4 regions of the Massilia sp. R2A-15 genome follow, and region 1 is predicted to be linked to each of the others. Evidence: predicted binding sites of a transcription regulator. Region 1 holds the regulator's gene; each other region holds the start of a gene.
What was found. Region 1 encodes sigma-54, which starts transcription at its own class of promoters, with help from an activator protein. Its sites were predicted from a motif close to TGGCANGNAANCTGCTTT; they were not measured.
Positions count from the first base shown of each region.

Region 2: Q4S45_RS19870 (PEP-CTERM sorting domain-containing protein) is a predicted target of sigma-54. The motif match lies at 1,898-1,915, and genes of this name have one in related genera.
Region 3: glnA (type I glutamate--ammonia ligase) is a predicted target of sigma-54. The motif match lies at 1,907-1,924, and genes of this name have one in related genera.
Region 4: Q4S45_RS00765 (PEP-CTERM sorting domain-containing protein) is a predicted target of sigma-54. The motif match lies at 2,423-2,440, and genes of this name have one in related genera.

Region 1 covers NZ_CP131935.1:4,982,047-4,986,536, reverse strand. The annotation lists gene Q4S45_RS22980 (enoyl-CoA hydratase/isomerase family protein) at 1-979, opposite strand, end outside; gene hpf (ribosome hibernation-promoting factor, HPF/YfiA family) at 1,072-1,425, opposite strand; gene Q4S45_RS22970 (RNA polymerase factor sigma-54) at 1,495-2,991, opposite strand; gene lptB (LPS export ABC transporter ATP-binding protein) at 2,995-3,753, opposite strand; gene lptA (lipopolysaccharide transport periplasmic protein LptA) at 3,750-4,316, opposite strand; gene lptC (LPS export ABC transporter periplasmic protein LptC) at 4,350-4,490, opposite strand, start outside.
Region 2 covers NZ_CP131935.1:4,318,408-4,322,897, reverse strand. The annotation lists gene Q4S45_RS19875 (nucleotide sugar dehydrogenase) at 1-1,049, opposite strand, end outside; gene Q4S45_RS19870 (PEP-CTERM sorting domain-containing protein) at 1,303-1,866, opposite strand; gene Q4S45_RS19865 (hypothetical protein) at 2,097-4,274, opposite strand.
Region 3 covers NZ_CP131935.1:484,582-489,071, forward strand. The annotation lists gene Q4S45_RS02270 (TAXI family TRAP transporter solute-binding subunit) at 1-1,273, shown strand, start outside; gene Q4S45_RS02275 (rhodanese-like domain-containing protein) at 1,270-1,728, opposite strand; gene glnA (type I glutamate--ammonia ligase) at 1,991-3,406, shown strand; gene Q4S45_RS02285 (DUF4124 domain-containing protein) at 3,588-4,082, shown strand; gene glnL (nitrogen regulation protein NR(II)) at 4,079-4,490, shown strand, end outside.
Region 4 covers NZ_CP131935.1:172,962-177,451, reverse strand. The annotation lists gene gatB (Asp-tRNA(Asn)/Glu-tRNA(Gln) amidotransferase subunit GatB) at 1-542, shown strand, start outside; gene pyrE (orotate phosphoribosyltransferase) at 801-1,463, opposite strand; gene Q4S45_RS00770 (exodeoxyribonuclease III) at 1,552-2,325, shown strand; gene Q4S45_RS00765 (PEP-CTERM sorting domain-containing protein) at 2,470-3,291, shown strand; gene Q4S45_RS00760 (pseudouridine synthase) at 3,348-4,265, opposite strand; gene Q4S45_RS00755 (M48 family metallopeptidase) at 4,269-4,490, opposite strand, start outside.

The sequences.
Region 1 (4,490 bases):
ATTTCGGCTCGTTGTCCTTGTCGATCACCAGCGCGCGAATCCCTTCGAGTACTTCGCCGTGCTCGAAATTGCGCCGCACCAGGATGCGCTCGAGGCGCAGGCAATCGGCCAGGCTCATGGCGGCGCCGCGGCGCAGCAGCTCGATCGTCACGCGCATCAGCAGCGGCGAGCGCTTCTTCATTGCGGCCAGCGCCTTCTGCGCGAACACGCCTTCGTCCTTCTCCAGCGACGCCATGATCGCTTCGACGGTCGACTCGCCGAAATGGTGGTCGATCGACGCGCGCTCCGCTTCGAGCACGCTCGGGCCGGCCGAGAACGGCGCGGCAAATTGCGTGATCGCCGCGCGCAGTTCGCTGCCCGGCGTATCTTCGATCAGTTGGGCCAGCGCGGGCATCTGGGCCTGCGGCACGAAGGTGTCGGCCAGGCCCGCGTACAGCGCATCGGCGGCGCGCACCGTCAGGCCCGTCAGGCCGAGGTAAAGGCCAAGCTTGCCCGGCGCGCGCGCCAGAAAGTAGCTGCCGCCGACATCCGGGAACAGGCCGATGTTCACCTCGGGCATAGCCAGCTTGGTGCCATCGGTAACCACGCGCAGGCCGGTGTCCGGGCCCGCTTCGGAGATGCCAAGGCCGCCGCCCATCACCACGCCGTCCATCAACGCCACGTACAGCTTTGGGTAGAAGTGGATCAGGTGGTTGAGCGTGTACTCTTCGGTGAAGAAGTCTTCCAGCGAGGCGCTGCCGCCGGTGGTCGGCAGGGTGCCGACGTCGTGGAAGTAGCGGATGTCGCCGCCGGCGCACAGCGCCTTGTCGGTGCTGCTGCGCAGGACCACGGCGTCCACCGCGGGATCGTCGCGCCATGCCAGCAGCACGTCGGACAGCGCGCGGATCATCTCCAGCGACAGCGAGTTGAGCGTGCGCGGACGGTCCAGGGTGATGATGCCGGTGCGGTTGGCGATGCGGGTTTTGACGAAGTCGGTCATGGTGGCTGTCGAAGACGGAAAAAGCGTATTTTATCCGACCGCGCAAATGAAAAGGGCGCCGACGGCGCCCTCGCTTTCAGGTGATGCCTGCCTTATGCGGCGGCGGGGAGCTCAGGCTCCTGCAAGTGCTTGATGGCCTGGTGGTTGTGCTCCTGCACTTGGGATTTGTATTTCATGACCTGGCGATCGAGCTTGTCGATCAGGGCGTCGATGGCCGCGTACAGGTCGGACGACAGGCTGGCGACGTTCACGGTTTTACCCGGCAGCCTTAGGTTGATTTCGGCTTTTTGCCGTTTTTCTTTTTCAGTCAGATTATCGACGGTGAGGATCACGGCGATATCGATCACTTGATCGAAATGGCGCTTCACTCGCTCCAGTTTGTTCTGTACGTATTCACGGATGGCTGGGGTCACTTCGAGATGATGTCCACTGATTGTGAGATTCATACACACTCCTTTGATGATGTCGCTAGCTGTTCGTGCGTCATAAGCGCAGAGGGACAGTGTGAGGTCGATCTACAAACTTTTGCGGAGGGCGACGGGCGGGATCTTGAGCGCTTCACGGTATTTGGCCACCGTGCGTCGTGCAATGACCATCCCCTGTTCCCCCAGCATGTCTGCGATCTTACTGTCTGATAAAGGGTTTTTAGGGTCTTCGGCTCCTGTGAGTTGCACGATGAGTGCCCGTATCGCCGTGGAGGATGCTTCCCCTCCTGCTTCGGTGGCGACGTGGCTCCCAAAAAAGTATTTCAACTCAAACATACCATGCGGTGTAAGCATGTATTTCTGGGTTGTCACACGAGATATCGTACTCTCGTGTAGTCCCAGTGTATCAGCAATTTCGCGCAGCACAAGTGGACGCATGGCAACCGCGCCGTGCGAGAAAAAGTTCCGTTGCCGCTCAACAATCGCCTCGGCCACGCGCAAGATCGTGTCGAAGCGCTGGCGCATATTCTTGATCAGCCACTTCGCCTCCTGCAGCTGGGCGCCCAGCTGGCCCTCGCCCTTGCCGTTCTTGAGCAGGTTGGCGTACATGCTGTTGACGCGAAGGCGCGGCATCACATCCTGGTTCAGCGACACGGTCCAGCCGTTCTTCGAGCGCCGCACGATCACGTCCGGCACCACGTAGTCGGAGGCGCCGGAGCCGAACGCGGCGCCCGGATGCGGATTGCACTGGCGAATCACGGCCTGCGCCTCGCGCAGGTCCTCGTCGTCGCAGTCGAGGGCTTTTTTCAGCTTGTTGAAGTCGCGCTGGGCGAACCACGCGAGGTGCTTGCAGACGATGTCGAGCGCCATGCGCCGCGTCACCAGCGGCACGTGGGGCATGCGGCGGATCTGCAGCGCCAGGCATTCGGACGCGTTGCGGGCGCCCACGCCGACCGGGTCGAAGCTTTGCAGCAGCGACAGCGCGGTCTTGAGTTCGTCGATGTCGATCTCGAGCTCGGGCGGCAGGCGCTCGAGGATCTCTTCGAGCGTTTCGGTCAGGTAGCCGTTGTCGTCGAGCGCGTCGATCATCAGTTCGACCAGCGCGCGGTCGCGCGTGTCGAGCATCGCCAGGCGCATCTGCTCCATCAAATGGTCGCGCAAGGTGGTGGCCGACGCTTCGATCTGCGGGCGCGAATCCTCGTCGTCGGGCGTCTTGTTGCGGCCCGCCTCGCCCCAGTCCTCGCTGTCGCCGCCGGCCGCCTCCGGGGATTCTCCCTCGCCGCCGCCCTCGCCTTCACCGGCGGCGGGCGCGTCGCCGCTGCCCTCGCCTGGCGGCGCGTCCTGCGCGCCCGGGGCCGGCGCGGCCTCGCCCGGCGTGGCGGGAGCGCCGATTGCGCCATCGGCCAGCAGGCGCACCGAGTTGTCGAGCGGGTCGTCGAGCCGTTCGAGCAGCGGATTATCGGACAGCAGCTGGGTCAGTTCCTGGTGCAGCTCGAGCGTGGACAACTGCAGCAGACGGATCGACTGCTGCAGCTGCGGCGTGAGCGCGAGGTGTTGGGAAGTCCGTAGTTGCAGTGACTGTTTCATGGCTTACATCCGGAAATGTTCGCCCAGGTACACGCGCCGCACCGATTCGTCCGCGATGATATCGTCAGGACGGCCCGAAGCGAGCACCGCACCCTGGTTGATAATATACGCGCGATCGCAGATGCCGAGCGTCTCGCGCACGTTATGGTCGGTAATGAGCACGCCGATGCCGCGCTCCTTTAGGAAGCGCACGATGCGCTGGATCTCGATCACGGCGATCGGATCGACGCCGGCGAACGGCTCGTCGAGCAGCACGAAGCGCGGATTGGTGGCCAGCGCGCGCGCGATCTCGACGCGGCGCCGCTCGCCGCCCGACAGCGACATCGCCTGGTTCTCGCGCAGCTTCTCGATCTGCAGGTCGGCCAGCAGCGTATCGAGACGCTCGTTGATCTGGTCCTTGGTCAGCGCCTTGCCGTCCACCTTCTGCAGCTCCAGCACGGCGCGGATGTTGTCCTCCACCGTCAGCTTGCGGAATACCGAGGCTTCCTGCGGCAGGTAGGACAGGCCCAGCACCGCGCGGCGGTGGATCGGCAGGCTGGAGATGTCGACGCCGGAGATGTCGATCGAGCCGGCGTCCGACGGCACCAGGCCGACGATCATGTAGAACGAGGTGGTCTTGCCGGCGCCGTTCGGGCCGAGCAGGCCGACCACTTCGCCGCATTCGACCTGCAGCGAAACGTCGCGCACCACCAGCCGCTTGCCGTAGCTCTTTTGCAGGCCGCGCACGATCAGGGTGTTACCGCAGGATTTTGTCTCCATCATTGCTTTCCTGGGGCAGGCGTGGCGGGCGCCGGACGCTTGGGATGGTCGAAGGTGAACTCCACGCGGCCGCCGCCAACCTTGCTCTGGCCGGAAGGGGTGTTGATCGCCGCGAACTGCTCCTTGCGACTGTCGTAGGAAAGGAAAGGCCCTTCGGCGCGGTCGGTCACGCGGCTGCCCTCCAGGTTGGTCACCCTTGCGCGGCCGGACAGCTTGATGATGTCGGTCTTGTTGTCGTAGTCGATGCGTTCGGCCTCGCCCTCGACCCACAGGTCGGCGCCGCCGTCACGCTTCTGGCGGAACGTCGCGAGCGCGCCCGGCGCCGCCGTCAGCGTGGCGAAATTGTAGCCTTCCGGGTCTTCGGTGAGTTTCAGCTTGTCGCCCTTCATGACCACCGTGCCGCGGGTGAGCACCACGTTGCCTTCGAACGTGCCGCCCTGCTTGACCATGTCGGCCGTGCCGGTATCGGCCTTCACGTTGATCGGCTTGAGCGAATCGGCGCGCTCGGCCAGGGCGGCGCCGCCGGCCAGCATGCCTACCGCGATTGCCAACAAAATCTTCTTCATCTTTGCTCCCTGTTTCTTCTTGCCTGGTCCGCGTCAGCGTGCGCGCGGCGGAAAATTGAGCTGAACCCGGTTGTGCACGTCGAGCCGGCCGGTGGCGTTGTTGGCCTTCATGCCCACGCCGGCGAGGTTTGTCGTGCCAATCACGAGCTGGAATGGCTGCGCGGTTTCCATCCG
Region 2 (4,490 bases), 660 kb from region 1:
GCCAGCTCGAAGCCCTTGCCCAGCATGCGTTCGGCCAACGCCACCAGCGGCGAGTCGCGCATGTCGTCGGTACCCGGCTTGAACGCCAGGCCGAACAGCGCGACCTTGCGGCGGCCGTCGCGCGCGATCATGTCGTAGGCGCGCTTGATGTGCGCCTCGTTACTGTCGAGCAGCGCCGACAGGGTCGGGATCGGCACGTTGAGGTCGCGCGCCATGGTCAGGAAACCCTTCACTTCCTTGGGCAGGCAGGAGCCGCCGAAGGCGAAACCGGGACGCAGGTAGGCCGGCGAAATATTGAGCTGGGTATCCTGGCAGAAGATCTTCATCACTTCGCGGCCGTCGAGGTCGCAGGCCTTGAGCACCGAGCCGGCCTCGTTGGCGAACACGATTTTCAGCGCGTGGAACACATTGCACAGGTACTTGACCGATTCGGCCACCTGGGTGGTGGTGCGCACGAACGCGCCCGGAATGCCCGCGTACATCGCTTCCATCGCGGCGTAGCCGGCTTCGCCCAGGCTGCCGACGACGGTCTGCGGCGGATTGTGGAAGTCCTTGACGGAGCTGCCTTCGCGCAGGAACTCCGGGTTGAACACGAGCGACAGGCCGTCGCCGATCTGGCGGCCCGAGCTTTCGAGCAGGATCGGCAGGATGCGGTCTTCGGTGGTGCCCGGCGGCACGGTGCTGCGCAGCACGATCACGTGCGGGCCATCCTTCTTGCGCAGGACGGCGCCGATCGAGCGGATGACCGCGTCGACCGCGCTCAGGTTCGGCGAATAGTCGGCATTCGATGGCGTTGCGACCGAAATGAGCGAAACGTCGGAGTTGAGCACGGCGTCTTCGACGTCGTGGGTGGCGCGCAGGCGGCCGGCGGCGACGGCTGCGGTGATCAGTTCGTTGATGCCTTCCTCGACCACCGGCGACTGGCCGTCGTTAATCATCTGCACCTTGAGGGGATTGGTATCGACACCAATGACCTGATGGCCGAGCTCAGGCAGGCAACCACAGGAAACCGCCCCTACGTATCCGAGTCCGAAAACTGAAATTCTCACTTCAACCCCTTGCGTTAATTTTGATGTTGCAACCAGTAAAATACGGCGACGAGCCCGATCATAGCATTTCGTCCAGTATGGACGTCGTACGGGAGATGGTCAACGGAAAATTGTCACCGGTACAAGTAACCAGTCCGTGCGACAACACTACGGGGATCGGGCGGGGCGAAGAGGGGGAGAGGGCCGCGCGACGGCCCGCGCGACCGGGGCACGCGGCTTTGGAGGGTAATCGTGCTTCCAATAATACAGCAGGTCAGGCGTGGCGCCGCCGGCGGCTGAAGCAGCCAAGCCCGATCAGGCCCGCACCGATCAGCAGCCCGGTGGCGGGCTCAGGCACGCTTTGTTCCTGCAAGCCGAAAACCAGGGTGCCGGAATTCCATATCCCGTCCGGCACGCCGCTCGGCAAATCCTTGAACTGATCAAAGAACTCCAGGCGCAGGATGCCGTCGCTGCCCACGCTGAACGCGCCGCCGCTGGCCACCAGGTCCAGCACGCCCGCGTAAGAGGCGGTGCCCGAGAAGTCGTCGTCGCCGCCCGCGACAAAAAATCCGCCCGCCGACTCGGATGAATCGGTCAGCGCCAATGAGATTTCCGACAAGAAACTAGGCGGCCGGGCGGTTAGCCTGACGTCGTAGGTGATGCTGGTGATGGCGGTGTTGGCGCCGACGTTGAACGTGAGCACTGAATTGCCCGGCGCGCCGAATACGTCGTTGCTGGGCACCCCGGTCACGTCGACAGTCAGCGTCGCGGCAAACACCGATGTGCAGCAAAAAAACGACAGACCAAGAAGCATTGCTTTCCAGGTGCGAATCGACATGGGAGTCTCCAATTTGGCGGAATATCTTATCTAAGCGATAATCGTGCCGGGCCATGGGGAATGGGCCAAGCCTTTGATCCAAATGAGAAAAACGGGGGCGGAGGGGGGCGCAACCCGGCAACTGTAAAGTATACCGACAGGCGTGATCTGGTTGCCATCAACGCAAAAGCCCCGGGCGCGTTGCTGCGACCGGGGCGTCTGGGTGCGGCCGGCGGCGTGCCGCCGATTGCTTAGCGGGGCACGACGGCGAACTGCGGACCCTGGCTGTAGTCGGGCTTGACGCTGCGGCTCATGAACAACTTCCACGCCGCGGCGCCTTCCACCGGCGATGCTTTTGCACTATATGCCAAGGCAGACTGCATGGTCGAAGGAATGCCGTCGACGGCGCTCGAGTAGCCCGTCATCTCTCCCACTTTCAGTCCCAGCGATGCAGCCATTTCAGGTCCTGCGCAAGCGAGCGCATTGAACGCTGCAGTATGGCTGGCCCGGTAGGCGCTGCCGATATCGGCAAACAGCGGAGCGGTCTTGGTGCTGCGCACGACCATGCTGTAGATCGCCGCATCGATCCAGCACGCGCCGGTTCCCGTCATCCTCGAAATGGGAAACTTCGATTTCCACGCCACCAGCGCGTTTGCCTTGTCGTACCCGAGCTCCGCCGCACGGCCCGCGGCGGCCGTAAAGTAATCGTCCTGCCATGGCGCCAAGCCCGTCTCGTCCGTATAGACGAGTGCCTGTTCCATGATCACGCCAAGCGAATTCGCCGATGGATTGGTCGAATACTTGTTGTTATACCAGTCGAGGTTGTTCGACAGGATCGTCTCGAACGTCTGTTTAAGGGGATGGCCATCCGGCGTGATGTATGCCGCCTCGCTCAGGGTGCGCAGACTCCATGCCTGTCCGCGCACCTGGTCGGTATGGAGCAGTCCCTTGATGCTCTCGCGGTAGTCCGGGACCGAAGCGAACACGTTGGCCATTGCCCAGAATTGAAGCTCTTCCAGGTAGTAGTAATCGCCGGTCACCAGATAAGGCAGGTAGGCCAGGGCGGGCTGGTGCGATCCGTCGAAGGTGTTCGGCGTAGCGCAGTTGTTGCATGCGGGGAAGGCTTCGGTCTTGCCCGTGGCTGGGTTCCGGGTATCCTCGACGTGCGGGTCGATGATGGTCATGTACGGGTAATCGAACAGGCTGATCGGGCGATCGGTATTTTTGTCGCGGTAGTGCGACGAATAGCTTCCAGCCAGGTCGGCCGTGCCCAGCGTGACCTCCTTGGCGCGCTTGTCCATCGTCAGCAGGTAGGTCGCGGCCCAGCCCGGCATCAGGCCGATATCCCTGCGGCCACCGGTGGTCGGCATATAGGGAATGGACATCCCGGTGCCCATCGGCTCGGTGGCGCTGCCGGAGAACTCGGACCGGAGCGCGGCGAGCGTCGATTCCGAGAACGTGATGGACTGGTCGTAATTAGGAACCGCGCGCGAGGCAATCAGATACGCCTGGTTATGCTTTATATGAACTTCCGGCGCGCTTCCCCACCACGCCAGTTTGCGCCAGCGGGCGTGGTGCAGGTGGGTCAGCCCGAGTTTCTGGTAGGCGGTCTGGCCACCGACCGTAATCGCGGCATCATAGGTGAAATTGCTTGGATTCGGTTCGTACGCCCAGTCGTTTTCGACCGTCACGTCAACCCGCGCCTTGTTCAAGCCGGTATACGAGCGGATCGCAAAGCGTGCACTCAGGTGCGGATGCTCGACGCCGGCCGCCGTCTTGAGCGGGGCCGAGACGTGCCATTCGTTGACGAGCGGGCCGGCCAGCCAGGTGGTGTATTTGCCGCTCTTCAGAAGCGCGTCGGCGGACACGGAATAGGCTTGACCGTTGACCGTCAGGTTGACCGCGGCGGTAAAGCCGGCGCCAAGTAGGGCCGCCGGGGTGCTCGACTGCGCGGCGCGGGTGGTGCTGGTCTTGTTGAGGGAGATGACGGTGCTCTGGCCGGGCGCCAGTTGCGGCATCACCGCGGAAAGCACTGCGTGGCGCAGCGAGCCGTCCGCGTGATTGGCCTTGGCGTCGACCTGCAGGGCGATCGTGCTGCCGTCCGGCAGCACGCCGACCATTTCAACGTTCGGCTGCACGTCGCCCTTGGCGAACACCTGGCCGAAGGTAACCGGCACCTGCGATTGCGCTGCCTTGGTCGTGCTTTCAAGCGTCGCGCTGGTGACCGGCACCGAGGTCTTCTTGGCGACCGGGGCCAGAGTCGGAGAGCCGATCGAGGTGAACGTCGCCCCCATGACGGTTGTGGCGGCGGGCGCGGCTGCATCGAGCGCCGACGAGGCCCCGGCGCCGCCACCGCCGCATGCGACCAGTGAAGTCGTGCAGATCAAGGCGATCAGGCGGGGAAAGGTTTTCTGAAGTAGGGTATCCATGACAATTCCATGACATGTAGCAGCGGGAAGTCGCGCTTTCAGACGAAAGATTACCCCAAGAAAACTTCCAGTGGGTTGAAATAGTTCAATAAGCCCACAAAAATTTCCTCAAAACAACAAAAAGATAACCGAAGTTCAAGGGAGTTGGCTAAAAATAATATTTATTTACCTACAAAGTTCGTGCAAAACGTCAATATATTGCGTTTAATGCAACGT
Region 3 (4,490 bases), 530 kb from region 1:
GATCGTGCTGATCGCCGCAGTCTGCGCGATCGCCTACGTGATCGTCGACCCGGCGCCGCCGCGCCAGGTGACGCTGGCGACCGGCCAGGAAAACACCGCCTACGAGGAATTCGGCAAGAAGTACGCGGCGCTGCTGGCGAAGGACCACATCAAGGTCACGCAGGTGCGCTCGCTCGGCTCGCAGGACAACCTGCAGCGCCTCAACGAAGGCAAGGTCGATGTCGCTTTTGTCCAGAGCGGCTCGACCAGCGAAGCCGAGGCGCATCGCAAGGGCCTGATGTCGCTGGGCAGCCTGTTTACCGAGCCGGTGTGGCTGTTCCTGCGCGAGCCGGTCAAGGTCACCCAGCTCAATCAGCTCAAGGGCCTGAAGATCAACCTCGGTCCCGAAGGCACCGGCACGCCGAAACTGTTCCGCCAGGTGCTGGCGCTGAACGGCGTCGAGCCGGCCGACCTGACCATCGGCGCGCTGGAAAACACGCCGGCGGTGGTGGAGCTGCTCGATGGGCGCATCGACGGCCTGGTGTTCTCGTCCGGCCCTGACGCGCTGCTGGTGCAGATGCTGCTGCAAACGCCCGGCATCAAGCTGTTCAACTTCGACCAGGCCGAGGCCTATGCGCGGCGCCTGCCGTTCCTGTCGCACGTGGTGCTGCCGCGCGGGATCGTCGATCTCGGGCGCGACCTGCCGCCGCAGGACTATCACCTGATCGCGCCGACCGCCACCCTGGTCGCGCGCGCCAACCTGCACCCGGCGCTGGTCGAACTGTTCGTGCAGGCCGCCAGCGAGATCCATGGCGGCGCCGGCTGGTTCCAGAAGCAGGGCCAGTTCCCGTCACCGCAATACACCGAGATCCCGGTCGCGCGCGAGGCGGCAAAGTTCTACAAGGACGGCCCGCCGCTGCTGCAGCGCTACATGCCGTTCTGGGTCGCCAACCTGTTCGACCGCCTGTGGGTGGTGGTGGTCGCGCTGGCCGCCCTGATCATCCCGTTTTCGAAAGTGGTGCCGCCGCTGTACGTGTGGCGCATCAAGTCGCGCGTGTACCGCTGGTACGGCCAGCTGCGCGCGGTGGAGCAGGCGCTCGACGAGGCCGACGGCCCGCGCCGCGACCAGATCTGCGCCGAGCTGCTCAAGCGGCTCGAAGAAATCGAGGAGCGCGTCAACCGCATGTCGATCCCGCTGGCGTTTGCCGACAGCCTGTACGGCCTGCGCAGCCACATCAATTTCGTGCGCCAGCGCGTGCTGACGATGAAGACCGCGGCCGCCTTGGCGCGCTAGCCGCCGATCCAGGGCAGGCCGGCCTTGCACCAGCCGGCGACCTGCTTGCGGTGGCCCTCGGCGTCCTTGTCGCCTTCGAAGCCTTCGAGGATGTCGAAGGCGTTGTGGAAGCCGTGCTCGGTGGCCAGCTTGGCCGCATGGCGCGAGCGCACGCCGGAGCGGCACAGGAACAGCAGCACGTCGTTCTTGCCGGCCACCTCGCACAGCTGCTCGACGAACTGCGGATTGGCGGTGCCGCTCGGCCAGCTGCTCCATTCGACCGCCGCGTGCTGGCCGGGCGGCAGCAGCACCTGGCCGACCCAGTGGCGCTCGGCATTGGTGCGCACGTCGACCAGCTTGGCGTTCGGCTCGGCCTGCAGCAGCTCGAACGCTTCCTGCGGCGTCACGGCGCCGGCGTACGGCTGGTCGGCCCCGCGCTGGCGGGCAGTGGCGAGAAGTTGGTCGACGACGTTCATGGCTGGGTTCCCGTAGGGCAGTGGATGGCCTATTATAGAGTCAGTAGCAAATTCGCACTTTTGGGGCATGCAGCACCAAATTGGTGCGATCCGTCAGAAATGCACCAAAATGGTGCAGAATGGCGTTCTCAACCAGTGTTCCCCGTCGATGTTCTGCTTGCCGCCGCCCAATTGTGGCTGGCATGGAAACTGCTACGAATGCGCTGTGAGTTTGCGCAACCCGTTGGCGATGCGCACCCCCTTTTTAATTTAGGAGATTTGAATGGCAAAGACCGCCGCAGAAGTGTTGAAGATGGCCAAGGACAACGAAGTCAAATTCGTTGATTTCCGTTTTGCGGATACGCGCGGCAAAGAGCAGCACGTGACCGTGCCGGTGTCCCATTTCGATCTCGACAAATTCGAGTCCGGCCACGCCTTCGACGGCTCCTCGATCGCCGGCTGGAAGGGCATCGAAGCGTCCGACATGATCCTGATGCCGGACCCGAACACCGCCAACATCGACCCGTTCATGGAAGAGACCACGCTGTTCATGCAGTGCGACGTGATCGAGCCATCCGACGGCAAGGGCTACGACCGCGACCCGCGCTCGATCGCCAAGCGCGCCGAAGCCTACCTCAAGTCGTCCGGCCAGGGCGACACCGCCTACTTCGGTCCCGAGCCTGAATTCTTCATCTTCGACTCCGTGCGCTGGAAGATCGACATGTCGGGCTGCTTCGTGAAGATCGATTCGGACGAGTCCTCGTGGGCCACCGACGCGAAAACCGAAGGTGGCAACCACGGCCACCGTCCGACCGTCAAAGGCGGCTACTTCCCGGTCCCGCCGGTCGACTCGTTCCAGGACATGCGCTCGGAGATGTGTCTGATCCTCGAAGCGATGGGCATCCCGGTCGAAGTGCACCACCATGAAGTGGCCGGCGCCGGCCAGAACGAAATCGGCACCAAGTTCTCGACCCTGGTCGAGCGCGCCGACTGGACCCAGAACCTGAAGTACGTGGTGTGGAACGTGGCGCACAGCTACGGCAAGACCGCCACCTTCATGCCGAAGCCTATCGTCGGCGACAACGGCTCGGGCATGCACGTGCACCAGTCGATCTGGAAGGATGGCAAGAACCTGTTCGCCGGCGACGGCTACGCCGGCCTGTCGGAGACCGCGCTGTTCTACATCGGCGGCATCATCAAGCACGCCAAGGCCCTGAACGCGATCACCAACCCAGGCACCAACTCGTACAAGCGCCTGGTGCCTGGCTTCGAAGCGCCGGTCAAGCTGGCCTACTCGGCCCGCAACCGCTCGGCCTCGATCCGCATCCCGCACGTGGCGAACCCGAAGGGCCGCCGCATCGAGACCCGCTTCCCGGACCCGCTGGCCAACGTCTACCTGTGCTTCGCCGCGCTGCTGATGGCCGGCCTGGACGGCATCGCCAACAAGATTCATCCGGGCGAGGCAGCGTCGAAAGACCTGTACCACCTGCCGCCGGAAGAAGACGCGCTGATCCCGACCGTCTGCTCGTCGCTGGAAGAAGCGCTCGAGGCGCTGGACAAGGACCGCGAGTTCCTGACCCGCGGCGGCGTGTTCAGCGACAGCATGATCGACGCCTACATCGAGCTGAAGATGCAGGACGTGCAGCGCATGCGCATGACCACGCATCCGGCCGAATTCGACATGTACTACTCGCTGTAAGCAATTCGACAAAAGGCGTTATCGCGATGTCAGCTTGCGTGAACATGCTGACATCGAATGTGTAAATGCCGTGTAAAAAGCGCGATGAAAGCCACAGCTTTCGTCGCGTTTTTTTTCGGATGTTGTATATTCGACGTTGAGCCAAATTACCGCACGCCCGCCGCGTGCTGCCCTGATGCCAATGACAAGCCGTCTTGCCGGACCTGCCTTTGCAACCCTCGCGCTGCTGCTGTGCGGCGCCGCCGCGCACGCCGACACCACCATTTACAAGTGCGTCGACGCCGACGGCCGCATCGAATTCACCGACATCAACAAGCGCAACTGCAAGGTGCTTGAAGGACTGGGCCAGATTCCCGCGCCGCCCCAGCATCGCAGCGCCGCGCCCGCGCGCGCGGCCGCGCCGGCGGTGGTGCCGGCCGACTTCCCGAAAGTGAACACCTCGCAGCAGAAGGCGCGCGACGACGACCGCCGCGGCATCCTCACCGACGAATTGCGCGACGAGGAGAAGAAGCTGGCCGAGCTGCGCCGCGACTTCAACAACGGTGAGCCGGAGCGCCAGGGCGGCGAACGCAATTACGCCAAGTACCAGGAACGCGTGGCCCAGATGAAGGACAACATCGGCCGCGCCGAGAAGAACATCGACGCATTGAAGCGCGAGATCGCGAACATCCGATGAGCCGCAACGCAGCGGCCGCCGCGCGCCTGGCCGGCCTCGACCTGCTGGCGTCGGCGGTATTGCTGGTCGGCCCCGACGGCGGCATCGTGTATGCCAACGCCGCCGCCGAGCACCTGCTCGAGACGTCCGCCAAATCGCTGGCGCGCATGCAGCTGACCGCGCTGTTCGCCAACGCCGACGAGCTGGCCAAGCTTTGCGCCCAGGCGCTGGCCCACAAGTACGCGGACATGCGGCAGGACCTGATGCTCGAGCGCGCCGGGCGCGAGCCGCTGCACGTGCACAGCATCGTCAGCGCGACCGGCGAAGGCGACGTGGTGGTCGAGCTGCGCGAGAACGTCCAGCAGTTGAAGCTCGACCGCGAGGAGCGCATCCTCGACCAGAGCCAGGTCAACAAGGAACTGATCCGCA
Region 4 (4,490 bases), 220 kb from region 1:
CGCGTTTCGTCAGCGACTACGGCCTGCCGGAATACGACTCGCTGATCCTGACCTCGTCGCACGAGATGGCTGCGTATTTCGAGGCTGTCGTGGCGACCGCCGGCAAGCAGAACGCCAAGGCGGCTGCCAACTGGCTGATGGGCGACGTCGCCTCTACCCTGAACCGCGAGAACGTCGCCATCGCCGACTCGCCGGTGGAAGCGTCGCAGCTGGCGCTGCTGCTGGTGCGCATCGCCGACGGCACGATCTCCAACAAGATCGCCAAGGAAGTGTTCGCGGCGATGTGGGAAGCGAAATCGAGCGACGAGAAGATCGCCGACGCGATCATCGACCAGAAGGGCCTGCGCCAGATTTCGGACAGCGGCGCGTTGGAAGCGATCGTCGATGAAGTGCTGGCGGCGAACGCCAAGTCGGTCGAGCAGTACCGCGCGGGCAAGGAAGCGGCGATCAACGCGCTGATCGGCCAGGCGATGAAGGCGTCGAAGGGCAAGGCCAATCCGGCGCAGTTGACGGAGCTGCTAAAGAAGAAGCTGGCCGGCTAAATCAGCGGCGCTTACAAAAACGGCGACCCGAGGGTCGCCGTTTTGTTTAGCGGGTCAGATCCAAAATGACCATGTCATTTTGACCCCGCGCGAGGTGCTTTAGTTCGGACCGCAGGCGTGTTTCGATATACCGATTGATCATGCTCGGTATGGATTCCCGCCTGCGCGGGAATGACGTATCAAAGTATGTTGGCCCTAAAGCTGTCATTCCCGCGCAGGCGGGAATCCATGCTGATTATGCAAAAAATTGCATAATTTTTACACCCCGTAACGCGCCCGATACGCCGACACCGCATCGCGATAGCGCGCCAGCTCCGGGTCGGCGCCTTCACGCGACAGATAGCTGAACAAGTCGTCGAGGTTGCCGATCGAGATGACCGGGATGCCAAACTCGCGGCTCACTTCCTGCACCGCCGAACTGGCCGACAGCGCGCCGTCGGCGCCCGAGCGCTCCATCCGGTCCAGCGCGATCAGCACAGCGCAAGGCTCGGCGCCGGCGGCGCGGATCATGTCGACCGATTCGCGCACCGAGGTGCCGGCCGAAATCACGTCGTCGATGATGACGACCTTGCCCTGCAGCTTGGCGCCGACGATGGTGCCGCCCTCGCCGTGGTCCTTCGCTTCCTTGCGGTTGAAGGCGAACGAGGTGTTGCGCCCCTTGCCCGCCAGCGCCACCGCGGTCGCCGACGCCAGCGTGATGCCCTTGTACGCGGGCCCGAACAGCATGTCGAATTCGACGCCGGAGTCGAGCAGCGTCTGCGCGTAGAACTGCGCCAGCTGCGCCAGCGTGGCGCCTTCGTGGAACAGGCCCGCATTGAAGAAGTACGGCGACAGGCGCCCCGCCTTGGTCGTGAATTCCCCGAAGCGCAACACCCCCGCCGAGACTGAAAACGCGATAAACTGTTGCCGCAAATTGTCCACGATGACCCCTGTCGATAAAAAAGTGGCTGTATTTTAATCCCGCGCCACCGCAAGCGCACGCGCCCTCCTTCTTTTGCCCACTGGAACCATGCCTAAAATTATCTCCGCGAACCTCAACGGAATCCGCTCCGCCCACAAAAAAGGTTTTTTCAACTGGATGGCGGCGCAGGACGCCGACTTCATCTGCGTGCAGGAGCTGAAGGCGCAGCACGGCGACATGACCGAGGAATTTCTGGCGCCCGGCGGCTATCATGGCCATTTCCACTATGCCGAGAAGAAGGGCTATTCCGGCACCGGCGTGTACAGCCGCACCAAGCCGGACGCGATGCGCACCGGCTTCGGCTGCGCCGAATTCGACGCCGAGGGCCGCTACACCCGCTGCGATTTCGGCAACCTGACCATCATTTCGGTGTACTGCCCGTCCGGCTCGTCGTCGCCGGAGCGCCAGGAAGCCAAGTTCCGTTTCATGGAAGTGTTCCTGCCGCACCTGCTGGAACTGAAGGCCGAGGGCCGCGAAGTGGTCATCTGCGGCGACTGGAACATCGCGCACAACGAGATCGACCTGAAGAACTGGAAGGGCAACAAGAAGAACTCGGGCTTCCTGCCCGAAGAACGCGCTTGGCTGACGCGCATCTTCGATGAGGTGGGTTTCGTCGATGTGCACCGCGGCCTGGACAAGCGCGAGGAGCAGTACACCTGGTGGAGCAACCGCGGCCAGGCCTGGGCCAAGAACGTTGGGTGGCGCATCGACTATCACGTCGCCACACCAGGCATTGCGGGCAAGGCCAAGGCGGTCGCGATCTACAAGGACGAGCGCTTCTCCGATCATGCGCCTTTGATCATTGAGTATCACGAAGATTGAGGCTAGCCTGTCGAGTTTTCTTACAGCATGATGACCATGACTTAAGGCGTCTCACTTAACTCATTGTTTCAATTATAGATTTTGGAACGGTGATTTCAGGCACGTTTTATGCTTTATGTGCAATACTTAACATAAGGAGTGAAAATGTTCAAAATGATCCTGAAAGCCCCCGTTGCCGCATTAATCCTCGCCAGCGCGGCCCCGCACGCAGCGCCTGTTGTTTTCGATCGCGGCTTGCCGACCGCTAACCTGAACGACAGTTTTGGCGCCAGCCGCAGCAACGTCGCGTGGGGCTCGAACCAGGCCACTCCGCCGAAGTACACCGGTGATGATTTCACGCTTGCCGCAGGTACGTGGAATATTAGTACGGTACGCGTCTGGGCCGTGATCGGGCTTACATCTAACAATTCGGCCTCGCTGATCGCCGACCGTTACAGCTCGATTTCGCTGTACGGCGGCGGCGCCGGTAATTCGCTCACAAACCTGATGTCGGGCAACACCACCGGCAACACCACGGACAACGCCAACATCACCATCAAGAAGGTCCAATACGCGGGCGGCGAGAATTACGAATCGTTCGGGAACCTGCTGAACATCTTCGAGATCGACTTCAACAACCTGAACTGGACGGTCACTGGCGGCGAACTTCAGAACTTCTCGGTCGCTGGTCTCGACAATACGGCGGAAACGACTTTCCGTCCGTTCTTCATGCACGCATCGAATGCGGCTGCCGGCGTCGCGCCCGCGGATGGCGCGGATAACTTGTTCAAGGAATTCGTCCAAAACGGCGCAAACCTCGACTTCGTCAGCACGGTCAATTCCAATGGCAACGGTTGGGACAAGTCGAGCGACATCAATGTGCAGATCGAAGCGAACGCCGTCCCGGAGCCGGCATCGATGGCGCTGTTCGGCGTCGCAATGGCCGGATTTGGACTGGCGCGTCGTCAGCGCCGCATCAAGGGCTGATCGCAAGCGCTGGCCCGGAAGCCGCGTCTCCTGACGCGGTTTTTTTACGCCTGGCGTCAGCGCGTTTGGATCAGAATGCGTTCGCTGCTGAAGCTGCGCTGCGCGCCAGTCAGCGGATCGGGGAAGGCAATCGAACGCGCCAGCAGCTGCAGCGGCCGCGTGAAGTCGTCGCCCTTGCACGGCAGCGCAACCGGGTAGAAGGCGTCGTTGACGATCGGCGCCCCCAGCGATGCCATGTGCACGCGCAGCTGGTGCTTGCGGCCCGTGTGCGGATGCAGGCGGTACAGCGCCAGCTCGCCGCGCATCTCGATCATCTCGACGATGGTTTCCGAATTCGGCTCTCCCTGCTCTTCCTTCATCAGAAAGAACTGGTCGGCATCGACCATGCGGCTCCGATGCAGATACGGGTAATCCAGCGCCAGCGGCGCGGCCAGCGCTTCGTACACCTTCTTCACGCTGCGTTTCTGGAACAGCGACTGATAGGCGCCGCGCGAGCGCTGGTTCGCCGAGAACACGACCACGCCGGCCGTTTCGCGGTCGAGGCGGTGGATCGGCGTCAGGTCGGGCAGCGCCAGCTTGTCCTTCAGCCGCACCAGCAAGGTCTCGCGCAGGAAGCGGCCGGACGGCGTCATCGGCACGAAGTGCGGCTTGTCCACCACCACCAGGTGCTCGTCCTGAAACAGCACTCTTTCCTCGAACGGGATCGGCGTCTCGGCATCGAGCTCACGGTAGTACCAGATGCGCGCGCCGGGCCGCACCGCGCTGTCGGGCTTTAGCGGCGTGCCGGCGCCGTCAACCACCTGGCCGCGCGCCATGCGGTCGCGCCACGACGCTTCATCCACCGCGGGAAACTGGTCGATCAGGAAGGCCAGCATGCCGTCCCAGCGGCCGTGCGGCAGCCACAGATAGCTGGGCGCCACGCCGCGCACGATCGGCAGCGGTACGAAGGCGTTTTTTTCAGCTTGCCGTCCCATCGCCTAGTTCGGAAGTGCGGTGGTGCGGTACGGCGGCAGCTGCGCCACGTTGGTGCTCCTGGCGCGTGCGTACACCGGGAGCAGCGCGTTCATGTGCTCGTTGATCAGCTCTATCCGATTCGCGCCGCTCGGGTGGGTCGACAGGAACGTCAGCGGCTGGCGCTTGTTCAGCGCGGCCATCTTCTGCCACAACGCGACGCCGGCGCGCGGATCGAAGCCTGCGCG